Prochlorococcus marinus str. NATL2A: one gene and its partners. The protein of the gene in region 2 binds, or shares a complex with, the protein of the main gene of each other region. Links are inferred from orthologs where the notes say so. Each region holds a gene or a part of one and is shown on either strand. Other genes may lie near its edges.

The links. The genes of interacting proteins can lie anywhere in the genome.
Region 1: the proteins of accD (region 2) and accC are in contact, whole or in part, in a solved structure (PDB 8UXZ), measured with the Escherichia coli proteins. The link is inferred for Prochlorococcus marinus str. NATL2A from one-to-one orthologs.
Region 3: the proteins of accD (region 2) and accB are in contact, whole or in part, in a solved structure (PDB 8UXZ), measured with the Escherichia coli proteins. The link is inferred for Prochlorococcus marinus str. NATL2A from one-to-one orthologs.

What each region holds. Positions count from the first base shown.
Region 1 is NC_007335.2:103,477-106,306, forward strand. What follows is about bases 2-2,821. They hold accC (acetyl-CoA carboxylase biotin carboxylase subunit), read left to right. Parts: upstream 2-649; coding sequence 650-1,993; downstream 1,994-2,821. Other genes in these bases: PMN2A_RS00495 (hypothetical protein), read right to left, coding at 2-414; PMN2A_RS00510 (YggT family protein), read right to left, coding at 2,007-2,306; psbX (photosystem II reaction center protein PsbX), read left to right, coding at 2,394-2,564; PMN2A_RS00520 (Ycf66 family protein), read left to right, coding at 2,648-2,821. In the rest of the region: more of PMN2A_RS00495, read right to left, coding at 1-1; more of PMN2A_RS00520, read left to right, coding at 2,822-2,830. UniProt on the Escherichia coli protein: This protein is a component of the acetyl coenzyme A carboxylase complex; first, biotin carboxylase catalyzes the carboxylation of the carrier protein and then the transcarboxylase transfers the carboxyl group to form malonyl-CoA.
Region 2 is NC_007335.2:743,372-746,259, forward strand. Bases 8-2,885 are described here. They hold accD (acetyl-CoA carboxylase, carboxyltransferase subunit beta), read right to left. Parts: upstream 1,950-2,885; coding sequence 1,065-1,949; downstream 8-1,064. Other genes in these bases: PMN2A_RS03890 (Gfo/Idh/MocA family protein), read right to left, coding at 8-646; PMN2A_RS03895 (hypothetical protein), read right to left, coding at 668-1,072; PMN2A_RS03905 (prepilin peptidase), read right to left, coding at 2,001-2,486; PMN2A_RS03910 (phosphoribulokinase), read right to left, coding at 2,548-2,885. In the rest of the region: more of PMN2A_RS03890, read right to left, coding at 1-7; more of PMN2A_RS03910, read right to left, coding at 2,886-2,888.
Region 3 is NC_007335.2:27,294-30,219, reverse strand. The notes cover bases 10-2,925. They hold accB (acetyl-CoA carboxylase biotin carboxyl carrier protein), read right to left. Parts: upstream 1,759-2,925; coding sequence 1,261-1,758; downstream 10-1,260. Other genes in these bases: PMN2A_RS00135 (peptidylprolyl isomerase), read left to right, coding at 2,382-2,925; efp (elongation factor P), read right to left, coding at 1,755-2,318; pdxA (4-hydroxythreonine-4-phosphate dehydrogenase PdxA), read left to right, coding at 225-1,250; PMN2A_RS00155 (SDR family oxidoreductase), read left to right, coding at 10-39. Also shown: more of PMN2A_RS00155, read left to right, coding at 1-9; more of PMN2A_RS00135, read left to right, coding at 2,926-2,926. UniProt on the Escherichia coli protein: This protein is a component of the acetyl coenzyme A carboxylase complex; first, biotin carboxylase catalyzes the carboxylation of the carrier protein and then the transcarboxylase transfers the carboxyl group to form malonyl-CoA.

The DNA of each region.
Region 1 (2,830 bases), 640 kb from region 2 along the record:
TGCAACAATTCTATTATTCCAAAAAGGCCATCTAGCGATCCACTCGGCATATGTCATATGTAAATATCCCAATCTTGCTGAAAGTAGAACGCTCCAAAATTGATCTCCACCTAAAAAAATTACTAACCCGTTGGATGGCCATGAACCAAATTTTTTAGGGTTTAAAAGAAGTTTCCAGAAATTTTTTGCTTTTATTATTTTTTCAAATTGGAACCATTTTTTTGCAGCAATAATTTCATTACCAGTTGCATTAGGGCATGGAACAAGTACCAAATTTAAAGATTTTGAAGAATTATGTACTCTTGGTTTTAGCTTTATTTGCTTATGAAGCTCTTTAGCAAGTGGATTCACCCAAGTGGCTAGTTCACCCGGTCCATTTGAGACAAAAATAATTGCTAAATGATTATGACTCATTTATTGATGAGCATCAGTATTGAATAATGCGGATGGCGAGACTTGAACTCGCAAGGCCGAAGCCACATGTTCCTTAGACATGCGCGTATACCAATTCCGCCACATCCGCAAGTTAACTCAGTTAAGCACCAAGTAACCCTGATCATAATGCTTAACCTATTAAGCTTCTACTTAATGGGTTTCAATCTTGGGCACCAATCCTGATACGATCCCGCTGAGGACTTAATAATTTTGAATGCCCATAGGCAAACTGCTCATAGCTAATCGTGGCGAAATAGCTTTAAGAATTCTCCGAAGCTGTCGTGAGATGGGGATAGCTACGGTTGCTGTTTACAGTACTATTGATAAAAATGCATTACATGTTCAATTAGCTGATGAAGCTGTATGCGTTGGAGATTCACCTAGCAGTAAAAGTTATCTAAATGTCCCAAATATACTTGCTGCAGCAACATCAAGAGGAGTAGATGCTATTCATCCTGGTTATGGATTTTTAGCTGAGAATGATCGATTTGCAGAGATTTGCGGTGACCACGGTCTTATTTTTGTAGGCCCATCTCCTCATGCAATTCGTTCCATGGGTGATAAGTCGACAGCTAAATCGACTATGCAAAAGGTTGGAGTGCCTACTGTCCCAGGAAGTGAAGGTTTGCTAGATAGTGTTTCAGATGCATCCAAGCTTGCCTCTGAAATGGGTTATCCAGTAATGATTAAAGCAACTGCAGGAGGCGGTGGAAGAGGCATGCGTTTAGTTAATCATTCTGATGAATTGGAGAATCTTTTTAAAGCTGCGCAGGGGGAAGCAGAGGCTGCATTTGGCAACCCTGGCCTATATATGGAGAAATTTATTGATCGCCCAAGGCATGTAGAGGTTCAGATTCTTGCGGATCGATTTGGTAACGTTGTTCACCTCGGAGAACGAGATTGCTCGATTCAAAGACGGCATCAGAAATTGTTAGAGGAATCGCCAAGTCCAGCTTTAGATGATCACCTAAGAATAAGAATGGGAGAAGCGGCAGTTGCAGCAGCAAAAAGCATCAACTATGAAGGCGCTGGAACGGTGGAATTTCTTCTTGATAGGAACGGAAGTTTTTATTTTATGGAAATGAATACTCGAATACAGGTTGAACATCCTGTTACTGAGTTAGTTACCGGTATGGATTTAATTTCAGAACAATTACGTATTGCGGGAGGAGAAAAATTACAATATACACAAGCAGAGATCAAGCTTGAGGGACATGCAATTGAATGTAGAATTAACGCAGAAGATCCAAGTCACAACTTTCGACCTTCCCCAGGAAAAATCACAGGTTGGTTGCCTCCTGGTGGACCGGGCGTAAGGGTAGATAGCCATGTTTACACTGGATACGATATTCCTCCTTTTTATGATTCCTTAATAGGTAAATTAATTGTTTGGGGGAAAGATCGAGAAGCTGCACTAAAAAGGATGGAAAGAGCTTTAAGTGAATGTGCAGTCACAGGAATTACTACTACTATTGATTTTCATTTGAAATTACTTAAAAGAAAAGAATTTATAGAAGGCGATGTTCACACAAAATTTGTTGAACAAGAAATGTTGTAAATAGCTATGAAGATCAGAATATAATTTGAGTTAATAATCCTTGTTGTCCAAGAAATAATTCGCGAAAGAGACTTAAGAGACCTACCCAAATAATTGGAGTAACATCTACTCCACCTATCGGAGCAACAATTTTTCGAGTAAGCACCAATATGGGCTCAGTTGGCAAGAAGATAATTGGCCAAAAACCAGTTCTTAAATCTATTTTTGGATACCATGTCAAAATAATTCGTAGAAGGAATGCCAAGGTAAGCGCACCTATTGAAAAACTCATAAAAAAATGTAGGGTTGGAAGACTTTTAACTAACAGAGGCATCACAAAGCTCAAAGCATTATTGAATAGATGGTCTAAATCATCTTTTATTGCGTAAGATTACTCGGTCTTGCATAAGAATTAGCTGAAATGGCTTTTCATTTATTAAATTTGTTCCTAAGTGCTGGAACTTCTAGTGAAGCTGCTACAAGTTCTGCTGTTGGAATGATTGGGAGTTTTCTTGCGGCTGGAGCTTTGATAGTTGCACCTGCTGCTGCTGCGTTGATCTGGGTTAGCCAAAAAGATGCATTGAGTAGATAGCCCTAGCAAACACCTATTTATGCCATAGACTAATCACAATAGGGTTGGTTTCAGCCTGAAAATGTTTATTTAAGAGGGCAAACTTGGTCAATGCCAGTCTAAATTGGGCCAGCATTGTTGGCATAGTTCTTGCTGTATGCGGAGCTGGCTTATATTTCCTTAGATCTTTTAAGCCAGCATTGGCAAGGGATTATGACGTATTTTTTGCCGCTATAGGTTTACTGTGCGGCGGAATTTTGTTTTTTCAAGGGTGGCGTTTAGATCCA
Region 2 (2,888 bases):
GACACTCTCTTTCTTCAATTGAAGTTGAATTTATTGCGCTCAAAGAATGAGTAGGACCAATTAGCCAATGAATCATGTCAAAAGCATGGGTTCCCAAGGCTCCCAGTACCCCTCCACCAGAATTTTCATCTGAATACCAATTCCATGGCCTATCTGGATTAGCCCTGCTACTCATTAGCCAATCAAGCTTTACAAAATATGGTTCATCTAGTTTCTTCTCGGTAATTATTCGCTTTGCTTGCATGAATAGCGGAACGGCACGATATTCGTAATCAACAGCTATTTTTAAATTTCTTTTGAGAGCGTTTCTTTGAAGCTCCATCACCTCATAAGCATTTAAACAAGTTGGCTTTTCAAGTAAAAGATGTTTTCCTCCTTTAATTGCCTCTAGTGCAAGCTCGTATCTGGGTGCTGGCGGAGTAGCTATGATTATTCCATCTACTTTGGAATCATTTACTAAATCCTCCCAGGTCTCGTAGGCACGAAGATTGTGCTTATTGCAGGCTTCTTTAAGCCTTTCTGGCCGAGGATGCCACAATCCCACAAGCTCAATATTCTTATTAGATAATGATGCAGGAATATGAACACTTTCACCGAAACCTAGCCCTGCAATTGCTATGCGAATCGGATGATCTGTATTGATCATTCTTTTAAATAATTTATGAGTTTAAACATTTTCGCAGCTATCTGAAATCACATCATCTAATAGTTTATCCCCATTAGGGTCTTCCCATTTTGGGTATAAATTTTTTTTACCATTAACTGAAATATCTTTGAATTTATTAGTCATACAATTGATTTTCATTATATAAATATTCTCCTCTATTTCCTTTGAAGTACTAGGGGCGATTTTTATGTATTTTGTAGTTAGTTCTATTATTCCATTTTCTTCAATATTAATACTATCTCTATCTAAATATTGAACTCCCGTAGGCATTCGACTAACTTCAACCCAATTAGTATTGGCTCCATATACTATATTTGTACTATTGAAAAAAATTAATAATATTAACACTAATATATTCAAGAGTAGATCAAATTTATTTTTTATTTTTTGATTTATTTTAAGCATTAGTTTGTAATTTTACTACTTGTGTCTTATGTAATCGAAGTATCTTTGCCAAAGTTTCTTTAAGTTCTGTTCTTGGTACAATGGTATCTACGAAACCATGATCTTGAAGATATTCTGCTGTTTGAAAATTATCAGGAAGTTTTTCTCTAAGTGTTTGTTCAATTACTCTTCTCCCTGCAAATCCAATAAGTGCTTTGGGTTCTGCAAGTATTAAATCTCCAAGCATTGCAAAACTAGCAGTAACTCCTCCAGTGGTGGGATGTGTAAGTAAAGGCATATAGAGCAACTGTGCATCTCTATGTCGTTCAAGCGCCCCTGAAATTTTTGCCATTTGCATCAGACTTAACATCCCTTCTTGCATTCGCGCACCACCCGAAGCGCAAACAATTAGCAATGGCAGCTTTTCTTTGGTTGAATGTTCGATAAGCCTTGTGATCTTCTCTCCTACAACAGATCCCATTGAGCCACCCATGAATCTGAAGTCCATTACGGCTAGTGCCATAGGAATAGAATTAACTTCGCATGTCCCTGTTAAAACACCATCTTTAAGACCAGTGCCAGCTTGACTTTCTCTTAGCCTGTCTGCGTAAGCTCGTCGATCTTTAAAACCAAGAGGGTCAACTGGAGTTAAATGATTATTGATTGATTTGAATGTATTTGGATCAGAAATTAGTCTTATTCTCTCTTTACTATCTATTCGATTGTGATGCCCACAGTTACTACAAACACTGCAATTATCTATTAAATCTTTTCTATAAACTACTTGTCCGCATTCTGGACATTTTTCCCATAGTCCATCACTTTCTTCAGATTCCTGAGTGACTTTGCCAACAAATTGGCCTTTCCTTCTATCAGCAAACCAGTCGAATAATGACACTGCTATTTTGTGATTGAAATTAATTTAATACCTTGAGTCCCCTTAAAGGGATTACAAAGTTTGAATCTTATCTATAATCCATGAAGAAAATATCCCAATTGATAGAAAAGGCGCAAATGGATACTGTTCAAATGGTATAAATCTTTTAGTAATTTTTCCATGTAAACTATATATAGCTGAAAGTAAAAATGAAATACACAATGACAAAAAGCTGAATTCAATACCAAGCCATATTGTACTAATTGAAGAGAGTTTTATATCACCCAGGCCTAATGAATTTATTCCAAAGATTTTATAGCTTATATAACTTATTGAATACATTATTATGAAGATAATAATCATTGATAAAGAATTATTTGTTATTAAGTCTGTAATATCTATTTTGTCGTTTGACAAGCCTAGACATGCCAAGTAAATAATACCTGATAGGGCAAAGATTATTAATTTACTTTCACTTATTAGCATTGTGTTTATATCTTCTATCGATATAGAAAACAAAATATATAAAAGTATAAAAGTAAACGATATGATAATCACTATTAATTATTTACTTTATCTATCAATAATAGATATTATTAGCTTTGATTGATTGAATTTGTTATCCTGCCGCCTTTTTCTCTTCTATCATTTTATGAATAATAGGTGTAAGAATAAGCTCCATAGCAAATCCCATTTTCCCTCCGTTAACAACAATACTTGTAGGACTTGACATGAAGGAATCGTGAATCATTCCTAATAAGTACTGGAAGTCAATTCCCCATTTTTCTCTTGAACCTTTTCTGAAATGAATAATTACGAAGCTTTCGTCAGGTGTTGGAATGTTTCTGCAGATAAATGGGTTGGACGTATCAATGGTCGGTACTCTCTGGAAGTTAATATCTGTAAGGCTAAATTGCGGACATATGTGATTAATGTAATCAGGCATTCTTCTCAGAATCG
Region 3 (2,926 bases), 720 kb from region 2 along the record:
GGGTTAAAAAATTGTTTCTTACAACTAAAAATAAATTAATAGTCTCTATTTTTCAACTTATCATTAGCCCATGTATTTTAAATAGTCACTTTAATTTAGTTTAATAGATAATGAAATTCTAATGAAGTAAATCCAAGATTATAAAAACTTATTCCAATCTATTCCAAGCCAACTATTACAAATAACTTGGCTAAAAAATCAAAACCCCAAGAAAACATCAAAACATGCAAAAATCTCAACTTACAAAAGAAAATAGAACTACACTTATTATTTCATTAGGAGATCCGGCAGGAATAGGGACTGAAATAACATTAAAAGCTCTTGGATCTAAAAGCCTAAATAAAAATATAAAGCCTTTACTTGTAGGATGCAAAAATAATATTCATGAAACCTATTCAAAATTAATTAAATATGGAATAGATAATATTCCCGATCCAAACAAACTTCATATTATTGATATCCCTTTAGAAAATAAAGTTATTCCAGGAATAGTTGACGAATATACTGGGTCTGCAAGCTTTAAATGGCTTGTGAATGCAACTAATATACTTTTAAAAGGAAAAGCTAATGCTCTAGTAACAGCACCTATTTCTAAAATTGCTTGGCATAAAGCTGGGCATAAATTTGCAGGTCAAACTGAGTTATTGGGTAAATTAACTAACAAAAAAACATCTATGCTTTTTACAGCAATTTCACCAAATAATGGATGGAGATTTAATACTTTATTAGCTACAACACATATACCACTTAATAAAATAAATGATACTTTAACCAAAGAATTGATTAGACATAAATTAGATACCTTGTTGAATTTCTGTCGTAAGTTCAAAGAGAAGCCATCAATACAAATAGCCGGCTTAAATCCACATGCTGGGGAAGAAGGAAAAATTGGTATGGAAGAACAAAACTTAATTATTCCTATTTTAGATGAATGGAAATTAGATAATCCAGACATAAAAATTATTGGGCCCATCCCTCCAGATACCTGTTGGATTTCATCAGTAAATGCATGGAATGGGGCCTCAATTAAAAACAATGCACCTGATGGAATACTCGCTTTGTATCACGATCAAGGTCTGATCCCTGTCAAGCTAATTGCTTTTGATGAAGCCGTTAACACAACTCTTGGGTTGCCTTTTGCAAGAACATCACCTGATCATGGGACAGCTCTTGATATTGCAGGAATGTTCAAGGCAAGAGAAAAAAGTATGGTTGCAGCATTGAATAACGCTTGGCTTCTGTCTCAATAAGTAAAAACTTTTACACAGGTTTTAATCTCATTAAAACTTGACCAAACTCGACTGGTGTTCCGTTCTCTACAAGAATTTCAATTACTTCACCACTTACCTCTGATTCTAATTCGTTCATTAATTTCATTGCTTCAAGAATACATACAGCCTGCCCCACATTGATTCTCGATCCAATCTCCACGAAAGGAGGCTCTTCTGGGCCTGGTGCACGATAAAAGGTCCCAACCATAGGAGCAGTTACTTCAACCAAGTCAGAGCGTGAACCTGGCACTGAAGGAGGCGGAGTGCTAGGTACTGGAAGAGTGTCAATTTTAGATTGAGGTGGTGGTGATTCAATATCGTCTGAAGTGATTTTCTTATTAGAAGCTATTGAATCTGATGAAGTCTCAAGATTACGTTTAACTTCCAGGCAAAAGTCTTCTCCCTCAAGTCGAAACTCTTGAATGTCACTCTCAGCTAAAGTGGCCAACAAGCGATGAAGCTCTTCGTGATCAAGATTCATAGTCATTGTGTCTCTCGGCCTAGATAACTGTCATTTCGAGTATCTACTCGAATTTTCTCACCAATTGAAATAAATAATGGGACCATAACTTGGGCTCCTGTTTCCAAGATTGCAGGCTTTGTTCCTCCAGAAGCAGTGTCACCTTTGACGCCAGGATCAGTTTCTTTTATTTCTAAAACAACTGAGTTGGGCAATTCAACTTCAAGAGGTTTTTCATTCCAAGACACTACATTAACCTCCATCCCTTCCTTTAGATATTTCCTGCTTTCACCAATTTGTTTAGCTGTTAGACGCGTTTCTTCATAAGAAGTCATATCCATAAATACAAAATCATCTCCGTCCATATATGTGTGTTGCAACTTTGATTTCTCCAAAAGAGCTTGTGGAACCATTTCTCCAGCTCTAAAAGTTTTTTCGACAACATTACCGCTCACAACAGCCTTTAATTTGGTCCTAACAAACGCAGAACCCTTTCCAGGCTTGACATGTAGAAATTCTATAACACGCCAAACTGCACCGTCTAACTCGATCGTAGTGCCAGTGCGAAAGTCGTTACTTGAAATCATTCACACAAAAGATACCAATCGATCATAAGTCTGTGCCAAAGTCATGCAAAACATAGAATTAACATGGCGAAAAAGATTTGCATTCTTGCCCTGATAACAATCCTATTTTCTTTAGGCTCTCCATGGGTTAACCCTGCTTTTGCAAGTCTTCCTAATGGTAATCGATTGAAAGATCCATACGCAATATTAAGAAATTCTTTACCGATTGAGCAAAAAGAATTACGTGAATTACAAAACAAACTAGAAGACACCAGTCAGGATCTTCGAGGAAGTCGATGGTCGGCTATCAGCAAAGCCACTTCAAGAAGTCAATTTTTAGTAAGTAACAAAAAAAATCAAATTCTTGACTCAATGCCGGCGGAAAACAAAGAAAATGCATCTAAACTAATTTCTAATTTAAAAGAAGAGCTTGATGAGTTAGGGCAAATAGCGAACGAAAAAAATAAAGTCTCATTTCTTGACGTAAGGCGTCAAAGCTTAAAAACAATTGATGAAATTGAATCTCTTCTTATTACAAAAGATTTCCCATATCAAATACCCAGTGAATATAATAATTTACCAAGACTTTTAGGTAGAGCAAATGTAGAAATTAAAACATCAAAAGGAAG